Regions from separate parts of the Sphaerisporangium sp. NPDC049003 genome, predicted to be linked through region 2. Evidence: riboswitches for the same ligand, from Rfam matches in the RefSeq annotation. Region 2 holds a riboswitch; each other region holds the start of a gene.
The links. Region 2 has a riboswitch for cobalamin ahead of ACGFIV_RS04655 (ABC transporter substrate-binding protein). Riboswitches for the same ligand answer to the same signal wherever they lie in the genome.

Region 1 (6,997 bases), on a different contig from region 2:
ACTCATAGGTGAAACACTCATAGATGAGAGTATCAAGTTTGAGTGTCTTAGACCTCGACCGGCGAGCGGCCGGGCCGGGCCGTGTGCCGAGGCTGACGCCGACGCGAGCCCTTTGGCCGGGAGGGCGCTCCTGCCGCACCTTCGTGTGTACATGGTCTGAAGTGGGCATTTAGCCGTATATCGGGGGAAAGGGCATGAACCATGCGTCGACGGGAGGTGCTCGCACTCGGCGCGGGGCTCGTGGCGCTGGCCGCGGGATGCGGGAGCACCACCGGTTCACGCTCGCTCGCCGCGACGCGGCTCTCGATGGTCGTCCCCGGGCCGTACGGGGGCGAGGCCGACCGGGTCGCGCGGGCCCTCGCCGGCACGGCCGAGCGGGCCGCGCTGGCCGGCCAGGTGCGGGTCGTCAACCGCCCGCCGCACGTCGCGCTGACGGAGTTCGCCCGCGCGCGGCGCGCCGACCAGATCCTCATGGCCGAGCCCGAACTGGTCGGCACCGTACGGACCGTCCGGCCCGCGGGCGCCTTCGCCAGGACCACGCCGCTGGCCAGGCTCTGCGGCGAGTGGGAGGTGCTGGTGGTCCCGGTGTCCTCGCGCCTCGGGTCGTTCGGCGCGTTCGCCGACGCGATGCGGCGCGATCCGGCCAGGCTGGCGGTGGCGGGCAGGGCCGAGGGCGGGATGGACCACGTCCTGTTCGGCATGCTCGCCCAGAGCCTCGGCCTGGACGCGCGTCTGCTCCACTACGTGGCCTACCCGACCAGCGACGAAGCGGTCACCGCGCTCTCGGGCGGGGGCGTGGTGGCGGCGCTCGGCAGCCATGCCGGGGTGCGCGAGCGCGTACGGGCCGGAGAGCTGCACGCGCTGGCGGTCTCCTCGCCCGACCGCATCCAGGGTCTGGACGCCCCGACGCTGCTGGAGTGCGACGTACACCTGTCCTGCGCCAACTGGCGCGGCCTGCTCGGTGCCGGTGACCTCGCCGACGACGACCGGGCCGCCCTCATCGGCCTGTGCCACGACATCGCGGACTCGGCGCGCTGGAGGGCGCTGTGCGCGCGGAACGGCTGGACCCCGCTGTACCTGGAGGGCGAGGAGTTCCGGCAGTGGCTGCGCGTGGAGTCCGCCCGGCTGAGCCGGGCACTCGGCGAGCTGGGCCTGCGCGCCTGAGCGGCCACGGCCGCCGGGGAGAGTGTCGAGGCCGTTCGCCGACGCCGACGCCGACGCCGACGCCGTCTCGGTCACCGGCACCAACCGCGTGGCAGCGTCGCGACCGCGTGCGTCGAGCCGAAAACCCTTGTCGTCGATGATCGGTCTGGCTCTACTCTGGCCGGGCGGTGAGGTCTTCGATACGGAAGGGTTGGTCATGGACGTCGAGTGGTCGGTCTACCCGAAGATGGCGCGGCGTGCGGGCCCTGTCCCGCACACCGGCGGCCCGTGGGTGGCCACCGAGAAGATCCACGGCGCGCATCTGGCGGTGGTGTGCGACGGCACATCGGTATGGCCTGCCAAGCGGCGGGTCCTGCTGTCGGAGGCGGAGCTCGACTCCTTCTTCGGGCTGTCGCGGATCTGGCCGGATCTGGCGGTCACGGCCGCCGAGATGGCCCGGTTCCTGCGTGGCCTGGAGGGGTTCGATGGCAACCTGGTGCTCTATGGGGAGTTGGCCGGCGGTCACTATCCGCATCCTGAGGTGACGGCGGTGCCCGGCGTCCAACCAGTGCAGACAGGCGTGTGGTACTGCCCTGATCTGGTATGGATCCTGTTTGACGCGGCCTTCGAGACCGAAGAGGGCGTCGTCTGGCTCGCCGATGACACCCTGCGCCAGGCGGCCGCTCGGGCGGGAGCGCGTTGCGTGCCGCGCCTCGCCGAAGGGGCGCTGTCCACGCTCGGCGAACTACCGCCGGCCTTTTCCAGCCGGCTCCCCGCACTGCTCGGGTTGCCCGCCTTGGCGGACAACCTCGCCGAGGGGCTGGTGCTCAGACCGGCCGGGCGCTGGAAGGCGAGCACGCGGGCCATCCCGCGTCCATTGGTCAAACGCAAGCATCCGCGCTTCGCTGAGGACTCCCGCTATCAGGGTGCCCGGCCGTATGTGCCGCCGGTCGAGGGAGCGGCAGGTGTCCCGGGATGGCTTGTCGCCGAGGCGGTCGAGCGGCTCACCCCGGCGCGTGCGGCAGCGGTGCTGAGCAAGCTCGGACCCGCCACCGCGATCGAACCACTGGCCGAGGAGATCCTCACCGACCTCCTCGACGACCTGGAGGAGGACCTCGGGGGCCTGGAACCCGGACAGCGCACCGCGCTGCGAGGCGCGCTCGCCACAGGCGTCGCGGCACTGGCTCGCATCGATCACGACCACCGTGCCGGGGGTCCCCCGGTCGCGGGGGATGGCGCGGCTGCCGGGGGACGCACAGGGCGATGATCCCGCCGCCCGGCGACGCCGCTCCGGCCGCAACCCCTCTCCCCCTCCAGAGCGCCCTCGATTTCGTGTCACGGTTCGTTGAGGAGGTAATCCATGGTGCGAGTGGCAGTAAGTAACGGCCCCTGACACAACCTGTAGGGGTTGTTGTGGCGGCGCCCACTACATGTAGGATCCTGATCGTTGCTGGTTCGCTCTGCGGAGCGAGGTAAGAGGGAACCCGGTGCGATTCCGGGGCTGCCCCGCAGCGGTGAGCGGGAACGACCGCCGTCACATGAGCACTGGGCAGCGGAAGGCCTGGGAAGCGACGGCCACTAGGCGTGAGAAGACGCCCGCGAGTCCGAAGACCTGCCGGTGACATGTCGTCCAGGCCTCGAGGGAGGGCCGCGGACGGGGTATCCGGCCTGCCCGCTCGGCGCGACGCCTGCCGGTCGTGCTCCGACGCGTGCCCTCCTTGCGGGGATTCGAGCGCAACGAGGGAGAGCACGTGACCGTGACACGCGATTTGCCACTGCCGTACCAGACCGGGGACAGGCGCCTTGCCATCGAGGAGGCCGCCGCCCGGGTCGTCACCGATCCCGCCAACTCCCGGATCGCCGCCGGGCTGCTGGCCGAGGAGATCGCGGACGAGGCGGCGGCGCACGGCGTGCGGACGTTCTCGGAGTCGATCGCCGCCACGCACGCGGCGGGGCTGATCCAGGATGAGCTGGCCGAGTTCGTGCGGGCCAACGCGGACGTGCTGGACGAGCTGGTCGACCCCGAGGGCGACGCGCGTTTCGAGTACTTCGGGCTGCGCACCGTCTACGACCGCTACCTGCTGCGCCACCCCGTCACGCGCGGCGTGCTGGAGGCGCCTCAGCACTTCTTCCTGCGCGTGGCCTGCGGGCTCGCCGGCACGGTGGCCGAGGCCGCGGAGCTCTACCGGCTGATCTCCACGCTGTCGTACCTGCCCAGTTCGCCGACATTGTTCAACTCCGGGGCGCGGCGCCCGCAACTGTCGTCGTGCTTCCTTCTCGACTCGCCCCGCGACGAGCTGGAGGCCATCTACGAGCGGTACGGCCAGATCGCGCGCCTGTCGAAGTACGCCGGGGGGATCGGGGTCTCCTGGACCCGCGTCCGGTCGCGCGGCTCGCTCATCCGGGGGACCAACGGTCACTCCAACGGCATCGTGCCCTGGCTGCGCACGCTCGACTCCAGCGTCGCGGCGGTGAACCAGGGCGGGCGGCGCAAGGGCGCGGCCTGCGTCTACCTCGAACCGTGGCACGCCGACGTCGAGGAGTTCCTGGAGCTGCGCGACAACACCGGCGAGGACGCCCGCCGCACCCACAACCTCAACCTGGCGAACTGGATCCCCGACGAGTTCATGCGCCGCGTCGAGGACGACGGCGTCTGGTCGCTGTTCGACCCCAAGGCCGTCCCCGAGCTGGTCGACCTGTGGGGCGAGGAGTTCGACGCCAGGTACCGCGAGGCGGAGGAGGCCGGGCTCTACGTCCGCCAGCTCCCCGCGAGGACCCTGTACGGCCGCATGATGCGCACCCTCGCGCAGACGGGCAACGGCTGGATGACGTTCAAGGACGCCGCCAACCGGGCCTCCAACCAGACGGCCAGGCCCGGGAACGTCATCCACCTGTCCAACCTGTGCACCGAGATCCTTGAGGTGACCAGCGACGCCGAGACGGCCGTGTGCAACCTCGGCTCGGTCAACCTCGCCGCGCACCTGGTGGACGGCGGGGTCGACTGGGCCCGGCTGCGCTCCACGGTGGCGACGGCCGTCCGCTTCCTCGACCGGTCCATCGACCGGGGCTTCTACCCCACACCCGAGGCGGAGGCCGCCAACCTGCGCTGGCGGCCGATCGGCCTCGGCGTGATGGGCCTCGCCGACGTCTTCTTCTCGCTGCGGCTTCCCTTCGACTCGCCGGAGGCGCTCGCGCTGTCCACGCGGATCGCCGAGGAGATGGCGCTCGCCGCCTACTGGGCGTCCGCGAGCCTCGCCGAGGCGCACGGGGCGCATCCGTCGTACGCCGACACGCGCGCGGCCGGGGGAGTCCTGCACCTCGACCACTTCCCGGCGGCGAACCCGGTACACCCCGCCGAGTGGGCGGAGCTGCGCGAGCGCGTCGCGGTCACCGGGCTGCGCAACTCGCTGCTCCTGGCCGTCGCCCCCACGGCGACCATCGCCTCGATCGCCGGATGCTACGAGTGCGTCGAGCCGCAGGTGTCCAACGTCTTCAAGCGCGAGACGCTCTCGGGTGAGTTCCTGCAGGTCAACCGCTACCTGGTCCGCGATCTGCAGGAGCGCGGGCTGTGGACGCCGCAGGTCAGGGACGCGGTCAAGCGCGCCGACGGGTCCGTGGGCGAGATCGCCTCGGTTCCCGAGGACCTCAAGGCCCTGTACCGCACCGCCTGGGAGCTGCCGCAGAAGGCGCTGATCGACCTGGCCGCCGCGCGGCAGCCGTACATCGACCAGTCGCAGTCCCTCAACCTCTTCATGGCCACCCCGACCATCGGCAAGCTGTCGTCGATGTACGCCTATGCGTGGCGGTCCGGGCTGAAGACCACGTACTACCTGCGCTCGCGTCCGGCGACGCGCATAGCGCAGACCACCGTGGCCGCCGAGTCCACGGCAGGCTCCCCGTCGGCGTCCCCGTCGCCGTCCGCGCGCGGCGCGGACTCCGTCCAGACGTTCGAGGTCGTGCCCGACCTCGCGGCCGTCGCGTGTTCCCTCGAAAACCCCGAGATCTGTGAGGCCTGCCAGTGATGCTGCTCGACCCCGGAATGGACCTGACGCTGCGGCCGATGCGGTACCCCGAGTTCTACGAGCGGTACAGGGCCGCGATCCGCAACACCTGGACGGTCGAGGAGGTGGACCTCCAGTCCGACCTCGCCGACCTCGCGAAGATGAGCCCGGGGGAGCGGCACCTGATCAACCGCCTGGTGGCGTTCTTCGCGACCGGCGACTCGATCGTGGCCAACAACCTGGTGCTGAACCTGTACCAGCACGTCAACGCCCCCGAGGCGCGGCTGTACCTCTCACGGCAGCTCTTCGAGGAGGCCGTGCACGTGCAGTTCTACCTCACGCTGCTGGACACCTACCTCCCCGACCACGACGAGCGGGCCAAGGCGTTCGCGGCGATCGAGCACATCCCGTCGATCAGGGACAAGGCGGAGTTCTGCTTCCGGTGGATCGACTCGATCAACGGGCTCAGCCGCCTCGCGACCCGGCAGGACCGCGGGGCCTTCCTGCTCAACCTGATCTGCTTCGCCGCCTGCATCGAGGGCCTGTTCTTCTACGGCGCCTTCGCCTACGTGTACTGGCTGCGCTCGCGCGGCCTGCTGGGCGGGCTGGCGACCGGGACGAACTGGGTGTTCCGCGACGAGTCCATGCACATGGAGTTCGCCTTCTCGGTGGTGGACACCGTGCGGGCGGAGGAGCCGGATCTCTTCGACGACGAGCTGGGCGCCCAGGTGACCCGGATGATCGAGGAGGCGGTCGCCGCCGAGCTGGCGTTCGCCCGTGACCTGTGCGGCGAGGGCCTCGCCGGCATGAGCGCGGACCAGATGCGCGAGTACCTCCAGTACGTCGCCGACCGGCGCCTGGTGCGGCTCGGGCTGCCCATCCGGTACGGCACGGCCAACCCGTTCGCCTTCATGGAGCTCCAGGACGTGCAGGAGCTGGCGAACTTCTTCGAGCGCAGGGTGTCCGCCTACCAGGTGGCGGTGGAGGGCACGGTGAGCTTCGACGAGGTGTTCTGAGCCAATCTGATTTCCCCCAACCGATGGCACACGGTAGGAAAGACGACGAAGGAGGCGCCGTCCGTGTCATCAGCAGTCAATTGGGTTGTCCTTGTGCTCGTCGTGGTGGCGGCCATCGTGGCGGTGGAGCTGCTCAGGCGGCTGCTCAGATCCCGTCGCGTCAACGGCCGCTTCTCGCTGGCGGGCCCGATCGTCGAGCGGTGCACGTGGCCGGGGTTCGCCACGGCGGGCCTGGTCGCGTTCAACACCGGATTCGCGCCGGGCATGACCGGCGAGGACGCCTCCTACGCGGTGGAGCAGGGCGTCACCGTGCTGCTGATCGCGACCGTGGCCTGGCTGGTCATCCAGGCCGCGTACGCGGTGACGGACGTGGTGCTGGCGCGGCTCGGGACGATCGAGGGCGACGGCAACCGCAGGGCGCGCCGCATCCGCACGCAGATCACCCTCGTACGGCGGGTGGCCGCCGCCGTCATGATCGTGGTGGCCGCGGGGGCGATGCTGTTCAGCTTCCCGTCCGTGCGGGCTCTCGGCGCCGGGCTGCTGGCCTCGGCCGGGATCGCCGGCGTGGTGGCGGGCATCGCCGCGCAGTCCACGCTGAGCAACCTCATCGCCGGGTTGCAGCTCGCCTTCAGCGACGCCATCCGGCTGGACGACGCCGTGGTGGTCGGCGGCGAGTGGGGCCGGATCGAGGAGCTGACGCTGACCTACGTCGTCGTGCGGCTCTGGGACGAGCGCCGGCTCATCCTGCCGGTCTCGCACTTCACCACCACCCCCTTCGAGAACTGGACCCGCTACGAGAGCCGCGTCGTCGGGCACGTGATGCTGTACGTCGACTGG
Region 2 (6,997 bases):
GCGTGCAGATCTTGGTAATTGGGCGCTGCGGTCACGCCACAAGTGTCCTTTGCCGACCCTCTGGCAGTCAGTGACGTGGTCGATCCGCAGGCCGCGATCTGGCGTGCGCCGGCGCATGCCGGCTAGGTGTGCCTCGCCCAGGCGTGGGCGCCGTTGAGGACGGAGAGGTGGACGGCGCGGGCGATGCGGGCGCCCCAGGTCGATCGCGGGCCGCCGAACAGCTCCTCGGGGCCGTCGGAGCGCACGGCCACGCAGACGGCGTCCGAGGCGGTGCCCGTGCACGCGTACCCGGCTTCGGCGAGCGCCTGGGACTTGGCCTCGGTCACCGTCATCACCGCGTTGACCAGCGCCGCGTCGCACATCGCCACGGGGACGGCCACGATGATGTTGATCGTCCCCGGGGCCGTCCGCGAGCGGACGGGGGAAGCCGGCCGGGGCACCAGGCCGGCCCGTCCGGGCGGGGGTGCCAGGCCGGGTATCGGGTCCGGCCCCCCGGGACGGGGCTCCAGGCCGGGTATCGGGTCCGAACGCTCGGGACGGGGCTCCAGGCCGGGTATCGGGTCCGAACGCTCGGGACGGAGTTCGGGGTCGGGGGCGCCTTCGGGGGAGGCCGCCCAGGTGGGGACCCGCAGGCCGACCGTGGCGACCGAGTCCACTCCCCCGTCATGGGCCTGGGTGTAGTGGGCGACGGAGGCCGCCGTCATCATGCCCACCCCCGGCCGCCCGGCGGGGGCGAGCTCCAGCAGGTGCTCGACCGGGTCCATCCGCGAGTACGCGCCGACGACCTGCGCGTTCAGCACCCACTCGCCGGGGCCGATGCCGCCGCCCACCATGGCCGAGGAGATCATCCGCCACCCGGGGCCGAGCTCCCACAGGAGCGACGCGAGACGGGCGCCGTCCTCGCGCCGATGGCTCAGGGACAGCATGCGGACCTCCTCAGACACCGGTCCCGGAAGCGTACAGACTCACGCGGGGCCGGGGTCCGCCGGGCGGATCAGATTGACCAGAGGACGGCCGTCGCTCCCCTGGTCGACGCGGACGTGGGCGCCGAAGTGCCGGGCGAGCAGCGGCTCGGTGAGCACCTCCTTGACCGGCCCCGAGGCGACGTGGCGCCCGTCCGCGATCAGGAGCATCGAGTCGGCGTACTGCCCGGCCAGGCTGAGGTCGTGGATGGTGGTCACCACCGTGAGCCCGTCGGCGAGGCGCAGGCGGTCGACCAGCTCCAGCACCTGCTGCTGGTGGCCGAGGTCGAGCGCGGTCGTCGGCTCGTCGAGCAGCAGCACGGGAGCCCGCTGGACGAGCGCGCGGGCGAGCACCACCCGCTGCCGTTCCCCGCCGGACAGGTGCCCGAGGGGCCGCGTCGCGAACGCCGACAGGTCCAGGCGCTCCAGGACCGAGCGGGTGACGTCCCGGTCGTCGTGGGTGTCCCTGCCGAGGTAGGAGATGTACGGCGTGCGCCCGAGCAGGGCGTACTCGAAGACGGTCAGCCCCGCCGGAAGCATGGGACTCTGCGGCGCGTACGCCATCAGCCGGGCCCGCTGCCTCGGCTTGAGGTCGCGCGCGGGCACGCCGTCGACCAGGACCTCGCCGCGCGCCTCAAGCAGGCCCATCATGGCCCGGAGCAGGGTGGACTTGCCCGCGCCGTTCGGCCCGATGACCGCCAGCCACTCGCCGCCGCCCACCGACAGGCCGATCTCGGACAGGACCGGCCGCCCGTCCAGCGCGACCGAGAGGTCCCGCACCTCGATGGCGCTCACGCGTCCACCGACCGTGTCGCGCGCAGTACCCCGACGAAGAAGGGCGCGCCGATGAACGCGGTGACCACGCCGATCGGCAGCTCGGCGGGGGCGAGCACCGTACGGGCGACCAGGTCGGCCAGCACCAGGAACGACGCCCCCGCCAGAAGCGACAGCGGGAGGACCACCCGGTACGACCCGCCCGCCAGCCGCCGCACGACGTGCGGCACCACGATGCCGACGAACCCGATGAGCCCGCTCACCGCGACCGCGGACGCGGTGGCCAGCGACGCCGCGCACAGGACGACGAGCCGGACGCGCCCCGCGTTGACCCCGAGGCTGACCGCCTCGTCGTCGCCGACCGACAGCACGTCCAGCAGCCGGCCGTGGGCGAGCAGGACGACCGTCGACACCAGGGCGTAGGGGGCGACGAGCCACACCTGCGCCCAGTCGCCGCCGATGCCCCCGAGGATCCACGAGTAGATGCGCTGCAACTGCTCGACGCGGAGCTGCTGCACGAAGGCCTGCAACGCGGACAGGAAGGAGGCCACCGCCACCCCGGCGAGCACCAGGGTGGCCGTGCCGCCGCCCCGGCCCGCCGTGTTGCCGAGCGCGTACGCCAGCAGCACGCCGCCGATCGCCCCGCCGAAGGCGGCGAGCGGCACCAGCCCGTCGACCTGGATCAGCACGATCATCAGGGTCGCGGTGAAGCCCGCACCGGCGGCGGCGCCGAGAAGGTAGGGATCGGCGAGCGGGTTGCGGAACACGCCCTGGTACCCGGCGCCCGCGATGGCCAGCAGGCCGCCGACCACCGCCGCCAGCACCACGCGGGGCAACCTGAGCTGGAAGACCAGCCCCCGCTCGACCGGCGACAGCCCGGAGTCCACCGAGACGAACGGCACCCGGTCGAGCAGTTCGAGCACGATGCCCTTGAGCGAGACGCCGGCCGCGCCGATCATCAGGCCCGCGATCACGCAGATCACGAGCACGGCGAGGGCCGCGGCCAGCGCCGCCGGCCGCAGCCTCGCCGCGCGCGTCGTACCGGCGTCGCGCCGCCTCACGGGGCGCGACCTACCGGCGTCGCGCCGATTCACAGGGCGCGTCGTACCGGCGCCGCGCCGCTTCTCAGGGCGCGTCGTTCCAGGGTCGTGCCGGTTCACGGGGCGTGTCGTTCCAGGTGTCCCATCGGGTCTCAGGCGGCGGCCTTCGTGACCGCCTCGTCAACGATCTTGACGAAGTCGACCACGCGCGGGCCCCAGCGTGAGGCGATGTCGTCGTCGAGCGTGATCACGCGGTCCTTCGCGATCGCCGACAGGCCTCCCCACCCCGGCCGTTTGGCGAGGGCCTCCCTGGACTGGCCGCAGCACTTGGTGTCGGCCAGGAAGATCAGGTCGGGGTCGGCCTTGGCGACGAACTCGCTGGAGAGCTTGGGGTACCCCCCGGCGGCCTCGGGGGCCGTGTCCGCGATGTTGGCGAGCCCGAAGAGCCCGTAGATCTGGCCGATGAACGTGCTGGACGTCACCGAGTACGGCGTGTTGTCCAGCTCGTGGAAGTAAGTGAGCTTCTTGTCCTTGGGCGCCGCGGCGACGATCTCGTCGATCTGCCGCTTCATGCCCGCGGCGAGCTCGTCGGCCTTGGCCTTGTTGCCGGTGGCGGCTCCGAGGTCGGCGATCTCGTCGTAGGTCTCGTCGAGCTTGGTGGCGGCCGGTTCGAGCAGGACCGGGATGCCGACCTTGGTCAGCGCGGCCACGATGCCGCCCGTGTCGTTGGCGAGCACGACCAGGTCGGGCTTCTTGGCGATGATCGCCTCGGCGTTGGGCTTGAAGCCGGACAGGTCCGACTTCGGGGCCTCGGCGGGGTAGGTCGACTGGTCGTCGACGGCGATGACCTGCGGTCCCGCGCCGATCGCGAACAGGCTCTCCGTGGCGCTCGGCGAGAGCGAGATGATCTGGGCGGGCTTGTGCCCGATGGTGACGGAGCCGTTGCCCGCCTGGACGGTGACGGGGAAGCCGCCATCCTGCGAGGCGGCGGGAGCGGGGGTGGCGGTGGCGGTGGCGGTGCTTTCGGTGCCGGTGGACTGGCCGCATGCGGCCAGTGTCAGCGCACCCAGCAACGCGCCCGCCAAGGCCGTGCGTACGGGCCTCACGAGAGTTCCTCCTGTTGCCGGGAAATCGAGAGACCCGTGTGCTGACGGATCACCCTTTTCCACGAGGGTTGACGACGTCGGCGCGGCATGCAGGCGACCTGGCTCGACCCGAGGGGTCTCACAGTTGCGGGACAGCGCCGGACTCACACCGGACTTCGCTGCACGCTGCGCGTCAGACGAACGGTATCAACCAATGCCGCAACGGGATACGACGGGTGGAAAGCCTCACCACTCCAGACCGGCGGCTCAGGCGAGCTGCGCCTCAGAACGCAGCGCGTGGGGTGATCACCATTCGACCAGAAGCGACGGCAGGCCCCGCCCGACGATGGACTTGCGGTACGCGAGCGGCTGGCCGGGCACCAGCCGCAGGCCGGGCAGCCGGCGGCCCAGCACCTCAAGGGCCGTACGGAGCTGGAGGCGCGCCAGCGCGGCCCCGACGCAGAAGTGGATGCCGTACCCGAACGTCATGTGCGCGTCGGAGTTCCCTCGCCCGAGGTCGAACTCCTCCGGCGCGGGGAAGACGGTCTCGTCGTGCGCGGCCGAGTCGGTGGAGAGCGGCACCAGCGAGCCCTCCGGGATGGTCACGCCGTGCAGCTCGATGTCGGTGAGGGCGTACCGGAAGGAGCCGAGGCTGGAGCCGTCGATGCGCATGCACTCCTCGACCGCGTTCTGGACCAGCTCGGGGGCCAGGGGCCAGGCGTCCTCACGCAGGAGCCTCAGCACGCTGTTGCCGAGCTGGTTGGGCACGGTGTCGTTGCCGCCCAGCAGGATCGTGGAGATCAGCTCGACGACCTCCCTGTGGGACAGCTCGGTTCCGATGAGCCCGGTCATCAGCGAGGTGAAGTCGTCACGCGGCTCGGCGGCGCGGGAGGCCACCAGCTTGTCGACGTAGTCCAGGTATTCGAGGAAGCTGCGCGCCAGCACGAGCTGCCGGTCGGGCGGCTGCGGCGACAGGAACAGCATGAACCAGTCCTTGACGTGCTCCTTGACGAACTCCTCGTCCTCCTCGGGCACGCCGATGAACCGGGCGCTGAGCTTGGCCGACGGCACGTGCCCGAGCTCCGCGACGAAGTCGCCCCCGCCCTGCGGCGCCACCCGGTCGAGGAGGTCCTCGTTGAGCCGCCGGAACCGCTCCTCCATCGCGGTGACAGCGCGCGGGGTGAAGGCCCGGGACACCGAACGGCGCAGCCGCGTGTGCGTGGGCGGGTCGACGTTGGCCACGAAGCTGGACAGGAAGGACCCGTGGTCGCCGAGCACCTTCCTGGTCTCGCCGGCGAGGCTCCGCGAGATCGTGAGCGACCCCTCGGAGGAGAACCGCCGCGCGTCCCCGTACGCCGCGCGCACGTCCTCGTGGCGGGTCAGGACGTACGCGTCCAGGTGCTCGCTGTGGAACACCGGCCGTTCGTGCCTGAGCCTGCGCAGGAAGTCGTACGGCGCGGCGACGTGCCAGTCGGAGGTGACGTCGAAGTCGGTGGCGGTGGCCGGTGAGGTGTTCTGCATGATCACGACCTCGGGGTGAGGATCCTGCGGGGGTTCTCGACGAGCATCTGGTGGATCTGGTCATCGGTCACGCCGCGCTTGCGCAGCTCGGGAAGGACGTCGCGGGAGATGTGCAGCAGGTGGTAGTTCGGGTGGCGCTCCCGTACGACCCGGGGGTCGAACCGGTCGTTGAAGCAGTAGGAGTCGTGGGACAGCACCATGCGGCCGGCGTGGCCGCGCGCGCACATCTCCGCCACGATGGCGACCCGGTCCTCGAACGAGCTGATCGTCTCGATGCCGAACCGGTCCATGCCGAGGAAGCTGCCCTCGGCGACCAGCTCTTCGAGATAGGCGGGGTCGGTGGAGTCGCCGGCGTGGCCGATGACGACCCGCGTCAGGTCCACGCCCTCGGAGGCCAGGAGCCGCTGCTGCTCCAGCCCGCCCCGCGAGGCGCTGTGGGAGTGGGTGGTGATCGGCGCCCCGGTCTCCAGGTGCGCCCGCGCGACGGCCCGGAAGACCCGCTCGCAGCCCGGCGTCATGCCCTGGTGGTCGGATGCGCACTTGAACGTGGTGGACGGTCGCGTCGCCGGCCCGCAGGTCCAGGGGAGGCGACAGCTCCAGCGCTTTGAGCCACGGGTGCTGGGTGAGCTGGTCGTCGCCGTCGCGGGTGAAGCTCCGTCCGAGGACGCCGTGCCGGTGGGAGCCGTTGTAGAACCGCAGGCTGCCCATCTCGGCGGGGACGTCGGCGAGCGCCAGCCAGACGGTCAGCATCGCCGAGCGGTCCATCGGCATCCAGGGGAAGTCCTGGTGGAACTCGGTCGCGCCGTGCCCGCCGTCGCCAGGTTCCTTGATCAGCAGGTTCGTCACCTGGACGCGCACGCCCCTGACGCCGTGCAGCAGCCGGGTGGCGCACCGGCCCATCGCGGCGTCGAAGGCCAGGTCGTGGAAGGCCTCGTCGGACTCGGCGACGTCCCTGGACTGGCCGAACGCCTGGTCGACCAGGGTGGCGCGCTCGCGCGAGCGGGCGCGCAGGTGACCGAGCGCCCGCTCGCGCAGCCCGTCCACCAGGGCGGGATCGACGAGCCGCGGCAGCCGTACCCAGCCGTTCCCCTTGAAGGATTCGACCTCATGATCGGTCACGTCGCGGACCGGAGCATTGGTGGCCATTGCCCCAGTTTCGAACCAACCCCACCCCTAAAGCAAGCGCTTGGTAGCGGTAGGTCGCCCCCTGGCGGCCGGAACCTCTTGCGACCAAGACCACTTAAGTCGTCGGCCCGGCCCGGCATCGCCGCCGCACAGCCCCCTGTCATCGGCGCGGACCCGTGTCCGAAACTGATCATTGAGCCGGGTCCCGGTGATTTGTCTGACCGAAAATCTTGCTCCTGGTCAGATTATCGTGGTAGATCATTCACCACGTGGCATTTGCCATGACAGTAGCCGCTTGTCTCGTTTGCGGCCCTTGTGACACGCGGCGTTTCCAGATCGGCGCCCCCAACGAAGGGCGTCCCGCCACGCCGCGTGCTTCCGGGTGGCTCAAGGTTGGAGATCGTGGAGATGCCGGTCGATATCGGCGCCGGGCAGGCCCGGCGGACCAGACGGGGCCCCCTCTCCCGGGTGATGCCGAAGATCGCGCGAG
Region 3 (6,997 bases), on a different contig from region 2:
GGGGGAGCTCAGGGTGGGGAGCGGGCTCTCGGACGTTTGTGGGGGGTGGGGCTCGGGCCCGGTGATCCGGAGCTGGTGACGGTGAAGGCCGCGCGCCTGGTCCGCCAGGCCGACGTGATCGCCTACCACAGCGCCCGGCACGGGCGGAGCATCGCCCGCACGGTGGCCGAGCCCTACCTTCGCGGCGACCAGATCGAGGAGGCGCTGGTCTACCCCGTCACCACCGAGACCACCGACCACCCGGGCGGCTACCGGGGCGCGATCGACGCGTTCTACGTGACCTGCGCCGAGCGCCTGGCCGCGCATCTCGACGCCGGGCGCGACGTGGTCGTGCTGTGCGAGGGCGACCCGCTCTTCTACGGCTCCTACATGCACCTCCACAAGCGGCTCGCGCACCGCTACCCGACCGAGGTGGTCCCCGGAGTGACCTCGGTGAGCGCCGCGTCGGCCGTACTGGGCCGTCCGCTGGTCGAGCGCGAGGAGACCCTGACCATCCTCCCGGGCACGCTGCCATCGGAGGAGCTCGCGGCACGGCTGGCCACCGCCGACTCGGCGGCGATCCTCAAGCTGGGCCGCACCTTCACCTCCGTACGCGAGGCGCTCGCGCGGGCCGGCCGCCTGGACGAGGCCTGGTACGTCGAGCGGGCGACCACCGGCGGGCAGCGGATAGCCCCGCTCGCGCGGGTCGACCCCGGTGAGGTGCCGTACTTCTCCCTGGCCATCCTGCCCAGCCGGATGGACACCCCGTCGCCGGTGCCCGCCGGTCCGGGCGCGGGCCGCACGGACACGCTGTCCCCGATGCCCAGGACGGCCGGGCCGGGGGGCGGCCTCGGGGAAGTCGTCGTGGTGGGGCTCGGCCCTGCGGGCCGCCACTGGCTGACTCCGGAGGCCCAGGACGCTCTGGCGACCGCCGACGAGCTCGTCGGTTACGGCCCCTACCTGGACCGGGTGGCTCCCAACCCCCGCCAGCGCCGGCACCCGACCGACAACCGCGTCGAGGCCGAGCGGGCGGCGCACGCGCTGGAGCTGGCGAAGGCGGGCTCCCGCGTCGCGGTGGTCTCCTCGGGTGACCCCGGAGTGTTCGCGATGGCAGCCGCCGTGCTGGAGGTGGCGTGCGAGCCGAGGTTCGCCGGGGTGCCGGTGCGCGTGGTGCCGGGCCTGACGGCCGCGCACGCGGTGGCCGCTCGGGCCGGTGCTCCACTCGGTCACGACTACTGCGTGCTCTCCCTGTCCGACCAGCTCAAGCCGTGGGACGTCATCGCCGGGCGCGTCACGGCCGCGGCACGCGCCGACCTGGTGCTGGCGATCTACAACCCGGCGTCGCGCAGCCGTACGTGGCAGGTGGCCGCGGCGCGGGACCTCCTGCTGGAGCACCGCGCCCCGGACACGCCCGTGGTCGTCGGGCGGGACGTCGGCGGCCCTGCGGAGAGCCTGCGCGTCACCACCCTCGCCAAGCTGGACCCGGCCGGCGTCGACATGCGCTGCCTGCTGGTCATCGGCTCCTCGACGACCCGCACGGTGTACCGGAACGGCCGCCCCGTCGTCTTCACCCCCCGCCGCTACCCCGCCTGAACGGCGCGGCCCGCCCCGGAGCCCAGCGACTCACGAGGCCATGGAGCCAGGTGAGGGCCTCTTCCGTGGTCTCCACAGCGGGGATCCGGGGGAGGGGCGGGCGGCGTACGACGACGACGGGGAGGCCGAGTTCGCGTGCGGCCGACAGCTTGGCCATGGTCATCGTTCCGCCGCTGTCCTTGGTGACCAGCACGTCGACGCGGTGCCGGCGCATCAGCGCCCGCTCGCCGTCCAGCGTGTACGGACCCCGGTCGCGCAGGAGGCGGCAGTGGCGAGGAAGCGGCGGATCGGGTGGGTCGACCGTGCGGATCAGGAACCACAGGTCGTCCAGGCCGGCGAAGACCGGCAGGCCCTGGCGTCCGGTGGTGAGGAAGACCCGCCTTCCGAGCCCTGGCAGCGACGCGGCGGCTTCCGGCAGGGACGACGTCCAGTGCCAGTCGTCTGCGGCCTCCTGCCGCCATCCTGGCCGACGCAGCACGAGCAGGGGGACCTCCGCCGCCGCGGTTGCGCGTACGGCCGAGGCGGTGATCCGTTCGGCGAACGGGTGGGTGGCGTCAACCACGGCCCTGATGCCCTGCTCGCGCAGCCAGTCGGCCAGGCGTTCTGGCCCGCCGAACCCCCCGACGCGCACCTCGCCCTCAGGAAGGCGGGGATCGGTCACACGGCCCGCGAGCGAGGAGATCACGCGGACCTCGGGACGGGCCGCCAGCGCCGCCGCCAGCGCCCGCGCCTCACCCGTCCCCCCGAGAACGAGCACGCCTGACCTCACCAGACGCCCCTGTCCACGGACACGAACCCGGATCCCTCCATCACGCCCCGGACCGTCTGGACGTGCCGGCCACCTGGCGGGCCGCGGTGACCGCGGCCGTCGTCTCCTCGATGTCCTCGCAGTGCAGGCTCCGGCCGCCGGCGTCGACACGGTAGCCGTCGCCGGTGGCCACCACGAGTACGGCCTGCCCGGCGGGCCGTCCGCACCGGCGCTCGCACCCGGCCCAGTGCACGCGAAGCACACCGGCGCCCGGCGCGCGGGCGGTGGTCGCCTGGATGTGCGCGATCGACGCGGCGTCCGCCTGGACATCGGAGAGTGACTTCGCGCAGCCGGGTCGTCCGGTGCAGGCCGTGACCCCGGTCCACGGGGAGGCGGGATCGGTGACCAGGCCGGTGGCCGCGAGCCTGGACAGCCATGACTCCGCGTCCGCTCCGCTGACGCCGGGCACGACGGCGCCACGCCATGGCGTCAGCCGGATCTCGCCGTCGCCCGCCTGCGCCGCCGTCGCCAGTGCTCGCGCCTGGGCGCCGGTCAGCCGGCCGAGCGGCGGCATGACGACGAGCGCGACCCGGGGGACGGCCCTCTCCCCGGGCCCGGGTACGGCCCCCCGCGCGGGCCGGTGTACCAGGCCGAGCGGCGGCGATGACGGCACGTCCGGGGAGACCACCGGCACGGGGTCGTGCTCCCCGGACCCGGTGGGGCCGTCGGCGTGGGCGGGCGTCCCGACGCGGGCGGAGCCGCCGAGGTGGGTGGCGATCCTCGCCGGGCCGTCGTCGAGTTCGGCCATGCGCCAGGCCGTCGAGTTCTGGGCGGTTCGTTCGGCGAGGAAGGCCTCGGCCGCCGCCATCATCGCGGATACCGCCTGTGTCGGGGCGAGGCGTACTCCGTGGTCCTCTCCCGCCAGGAGGAGCGCCCCCTCGACCGGCTCTCCGCCGGCCGGCGCGGGGATCGGGACGAAGGTGAGGTCGGCCTTGAGGGCGGGCAGGTCGCCTCTGCCGTCGTCCAGGGCGAACAGGAACCGGCCGGGCAGTCCCGCGAGGGCCGGGCGGGAGCACAGCGCCTCGTCCAGTTCGCGTACGAGCGGTGCCACCTCGATCAGGCCGCGACCGTCGAGCCCGGCCATGGGGGAGGCCAGGATGTTCCGCACACGTTCATGGGTCGCGGAGGGGAGCAGCCCCGCGGCGGCCATCCTCGCGGCGAACGCGGTCTCCCCCTCGGCGTTCAGCCCTCGTACCTGCACGTTGGCACGGGAGGTCAGCTCGACCACCCCGGAGCCGAGGGACGTGGCGGCGGCGCCCAGCTCGCGCAACTGGGCGGCGGTGAGGACGCCACCCGGCACCCGGATACGGGCGACGGCACCGTCCGCGGCCGGATGCGTCTGCAACGCACCGGGACAGGCGTCCACCCGCGACCTGTCCGGGGGTTTCCGGACGTGGAATCGCGACGAGGACTCCGGAAAGTCGACGACAGACACGTTGAGGATGTTAACCCGACTTCTCGCAATAAGTCGGACTCCGTGATCTGATAGGGGAGCGACGGCACAAGGAGGAAGCCGGTGTGAATCCGGCGCGGTCCCGCCACTGTCACCGGGGAGCGAACCCCATCCAAGGCCACGGCCCGGCAACGGGCGGGAAGGCCGGGGTGAGCGTCGATCCGGAAGCCAGGAGACTCCAGGCCGTGTGGACCCACGACCCGGGGCGCGGACCCCGAGTGAGGATGTGCCGTGCGCCATCTCCCCGTACTTCTGCTGTCGACCTCCGACACCGACCTGCTGAGCGCACGCGCGAGCGGCGCCCCGTACCGCCTGGACAACCCGGCGCGGCTCGCCGTCGAGGACCTCTCCCCGCTGCTCGACGACGTGGAGCTGGTCGTCGTCCGCCTGCTCGGCGGGCGGCGGGTATGGGAGGAGGGGCTGGACATGCTGCTGGCGGGGCCCCGCCCCGTCATCGTGCTCGGAGGCGAGCAGGCTCCCGACGCCGAGTTGATGGAGCTGTCCACCGTCCCCGGTGGAGTGTGCGCCGAGGCGCACGCCTATCTGGCGCACGGTGGCCCGGCCAACCTGGCCGAGCTGTACAGGTTCGTGTCCGACACCGTGCTGCTCACCGGGCACGGCTTCGCGGCCCCCGCGCCCACGCCAAGCTGGGGCGTCCTTGAGAGGACCGACGGCGCCGAAGGTGAGGGGCGGCCGGTCGTGGGGGTTCTGTACTACCGGGCTCATCATGTCGCGGGGAACACCGGGTTCGTCGAGGCGTTGTGCGGCGCGATCGAGGACGCCGGAGGCCGGGCGCTGCCCGTGTACTGCGCGTCGTTGCGCACCGCGGAGCCCGGCCTGATGGAGGTTCTCGGCGGCGTGGACGCGCTGGTCGTCACCGTGCTGGCGGCGGGCGGCACCCGTCCGGCCACCGCCTCGGCGGGCGGCGACGACGAGGCCTGGGACGTGGGGGCGCTCGCCCGGCTCGACGTTCCGATCATCCAGGGCCTGTGCCTGACGGGAGACCGGGAGACCTGGGCGGCGAGCGACGACGGGCTGTCCCCGCTGGACGCCGCCTCGCAGGTGGCCATCCCGGAGTTCGACGGGCGGATCATCACCGTGCCGTTCTCCTTCAAGGAGGTCGACGAGGAGGGCCTGACCGTCTACGTGGCGGACCCCGAGCGCGCGGCCCGGGTCGCCGGCATCGCCGTACGGCACGCCGCGCTGCGGCACGTGCCCCCGGGGGACAGGCGGATCGCGGTCATGCTGTCGGCCTACCCCACCAAGCACGCGCGGATCGGCAACGCCGTGGGCCTGGACACACCCGCCAGCGTGGTCCGCCTGCTGGCCGCCATGCGCGCGAGCGGGTACGACATCGGGCCCGAGGGCGAGGGCGGCCTGCCGGGCGTGGACGGGCAGGACGGCGACGCGCTCGTCCACGCGCTCATCGCCGCGGGCGGCCAGGACCAGGACTGGCTCACCGAGGAGCAGCTCTCCGGCAACCCCGTGCGCGTCTCCGCCGCGCGTTACCGGGCCTGGTACGCCACGCTTCCCGAGGACCTCCGCGCGGGGATGGAGCGGCACTGGGGACCGCCGCCCGGCGAGCTGTTCGTCGACCGTTCGCGCGACCCCGAGGGGGAGATCGTGCTGGCGGCCCTGCGCGCCGGCAACGTCGTGGTGATGGTCCAGCCGCCGCGTGGGTTCGGCGAGAACCCCATCGCGATCTACCACGACCCCGACCTGCCGCCCAGCCACCACTACCTGGCCGCCTACCGCTGGCTCCAGGACGGGTTCGGCGCGCACGCGGTGGTACACGTCGGCAAGCACGGCAACCTGGAGTGGCTGCCGGGCAAGTCCGCCGGGATGTCCGCCTCCTGCGGGCCGGACGCCGCGCTCGGCGACCTGCCGCTGATCTACCCGTTCCTCGTGAACGACCCCGGCGAGGGGACCCAGGCCAAGCGCCGCGCCCACGCCACCCTGGTCGACCACCTGGTGCCGCCCATGGCCCGCGCCGACACCTACGGCGACATGGCGCGTCTGGAGCAGCTCCTCGACGAGCACGCCTCCATCGCCGCGATGGACCCCGCCAAGCTCCCCGCGATCCGCGCCCAGATCTGGACCCTCATCCAGGCCGCCCGGCTCGACCACGATCTCGGGCTGGACGACAGGCCGCACGACGCGGAGTTCGACGACTTCCTGCTGCACGTCGACGGCTGGCTGTGCGAGGTCAAGGACGTGCAGATCCGCGACGGCCTGCACGTGCTGGGTCAGGCGCCCGTGGGCCGGGCCCGCGAGGACCTCGTGCTGGCGATGCTGCGCGCCCGGCAGATGTGGGCCGGGGCCGAGGCGCTACCCGGGCTGCGCGAGGCCCTCGGCCTGGCGGAGGACGGCAGCGCCGCGCGGGCCGACACCGACCGGGCCGAGACGGTCGCGGCGGCGCTCGTCCACGGCATGGAGGAGCGCGGCTGGGATCCCGGCGCGGTGGAGGAGGTCTGCGCGGCCGTACCGCCGGTGGCCGGGGAGGCGGCGGGGGTGGCCGTACCGCCGATGGCCGGGCGGATCCTGCGCTTCGCGGCCACCGAGATCGTTCCGCGGCTGGCGAGGACCAGCGACGAGATCGGCGCCGTGCTGCACGCGCTCGACGGAGGGTACGTGCCGGCGGGGCCGAGCGGGTCGCCGCTGCGCGGGCTGATCAACGTGCTGCCCACCGGCCGGAACTTCTACTCGGTCGACCCCAAGGCCGTGCCGAGCCGCCTTGCCTGGGAGACGGGGCAGGCCATGGCCGACTCGCTGCTCGCACGCTACCGCGCCGACACCGGCGACTGGCCGCGCTCGGTGGGCCTGTCGATCTGGGGGACCAGCGCCATGCGCACCTCCGGTGACGACGTGGCCGAGGTGCTCGCGCTCCTCGGCGTACGACCGGTGTGGGACGAGGCGTCCCGCCGGGTCACCGGCCTCGCGCCGATCCCCCACGAGGAGCTGGGCCGCCCCCGCGTGGACGTCACCGTCAGGATCAGCGGCTTCTTCCGCGACGCGTTCCCCCACGTCGTCGTGATGCTGGACGACGCGGTGCGGCTGGTCGCCGGGCTGGAGGAGCCGGAGGAGGTCAACTTCGTACGGGCGCACGTGGTGGCCGACCGCGCGGAACACGGCGACGAGCGCCGGGCCACCACCCGCGTCTTCGG

Region 1: another riboswitch for cobalamin. It lies ahead of ACGFIV_RS07385 (ribonucleoside-diphosphate reductase subunit alpha); the one in region 2 lies ahead of ACGFIV_RS04655 (ABC transporter substrate-binding protein).
Region 3: another riboswitch for cobalamin. It lies ahead of cobN (cobaltochelatase subunit CobN); the one in region 2 lies ahead of ACGFIV_RS04655 (ABC transporter substrate-binding protein).

Annotation. Positions count from the first base shown of each region.
Region 1 is NZ_JBICTU010000005.1:182,370-189,366, forward strand. It holds gene ACGFIV_RS07375 (tripartite tricarboxylate transporter substrate-binding protein) at 202-1,164, shown strand; gene ACGFIV_RS07380 (RNA ligase family protein) at 1,187-2,410, shown strand; cobalamin riboswitch at 2,578-2,778, shown strand; gene ACGFIV_RS07385 (ribonucleoside-diphosphate reductase subunit alpha) at 2,895-5,165, shown strand; gene ACGFIV_RS07390 (ribonucleotide-diphosphate reductase subunit beta) at 5,165-6,160, shown strand; gene ACGFIV_RS07395 (mechanosensitive ion channel domain-containing protein) at 6,224-6,997, shown strand, end outside.
Region 2 is NZ_JBICTU010000003.1:271,109-278,105, reverse strand. It holds gene ACGFIV_RS04675 (hypothetical protein) at 1-35, opposite strand, end outside; gene ACGFIV_RS04670 (adenosylcobinamide amidohydrolase) at 123-926, opposite strand; gene ACGFIV_RS04665 (ABC transporter ATP-binding protein) at 966-1,757, opposite strand; gene ACGFIV_RS04660 (FecCD family ABC transporter permease) at 1,754-2,797, opposite strand; gene ACGFIV_RS04655 (ABC transporter substrate-binding protein) at 2,929-3,882, opposite strand; adenosylcobalamin (AdoCbl) riboswitch at 3,927-4,066, opposite strand; gene ACGFIV_RS04650 (cytochrome P450) at 4,168-5,382, opposite strand; gene ACGFIV_RS04645 (hypothetical protein) at 5,385-5,900, opposite strand; partial or broken gene ACGFIV_RS04640 (phytanoyl-CoA dioxygenase family protein) at 5,983-6,528, opposite strand; gene ACGFIV_RS04635 (cytochrome P450) at 6,916-6,997, shown strand, end outside.
Region 3 is NZ_JBICTU010000006.1:238,766-245,762, forward strand. It holds gene ACGFIV_RS09110 (precorrin-2 C(20)-methyltransferase) at 1-1,572, shown strand, start outside; gene ACGFIV_RS09115 (cobalt-precorrin-6A reductase) at 1,547-2,329, opposite strand; gene cobG (precorrin-3B synthase) at 2,382-3,815, opposite strand; cobalamin riboswitch at 3,834-4,031, shown strand; gene cobN (cobaltochelatase subunit CobN) at 4,065-6,997, shown strand, end outside.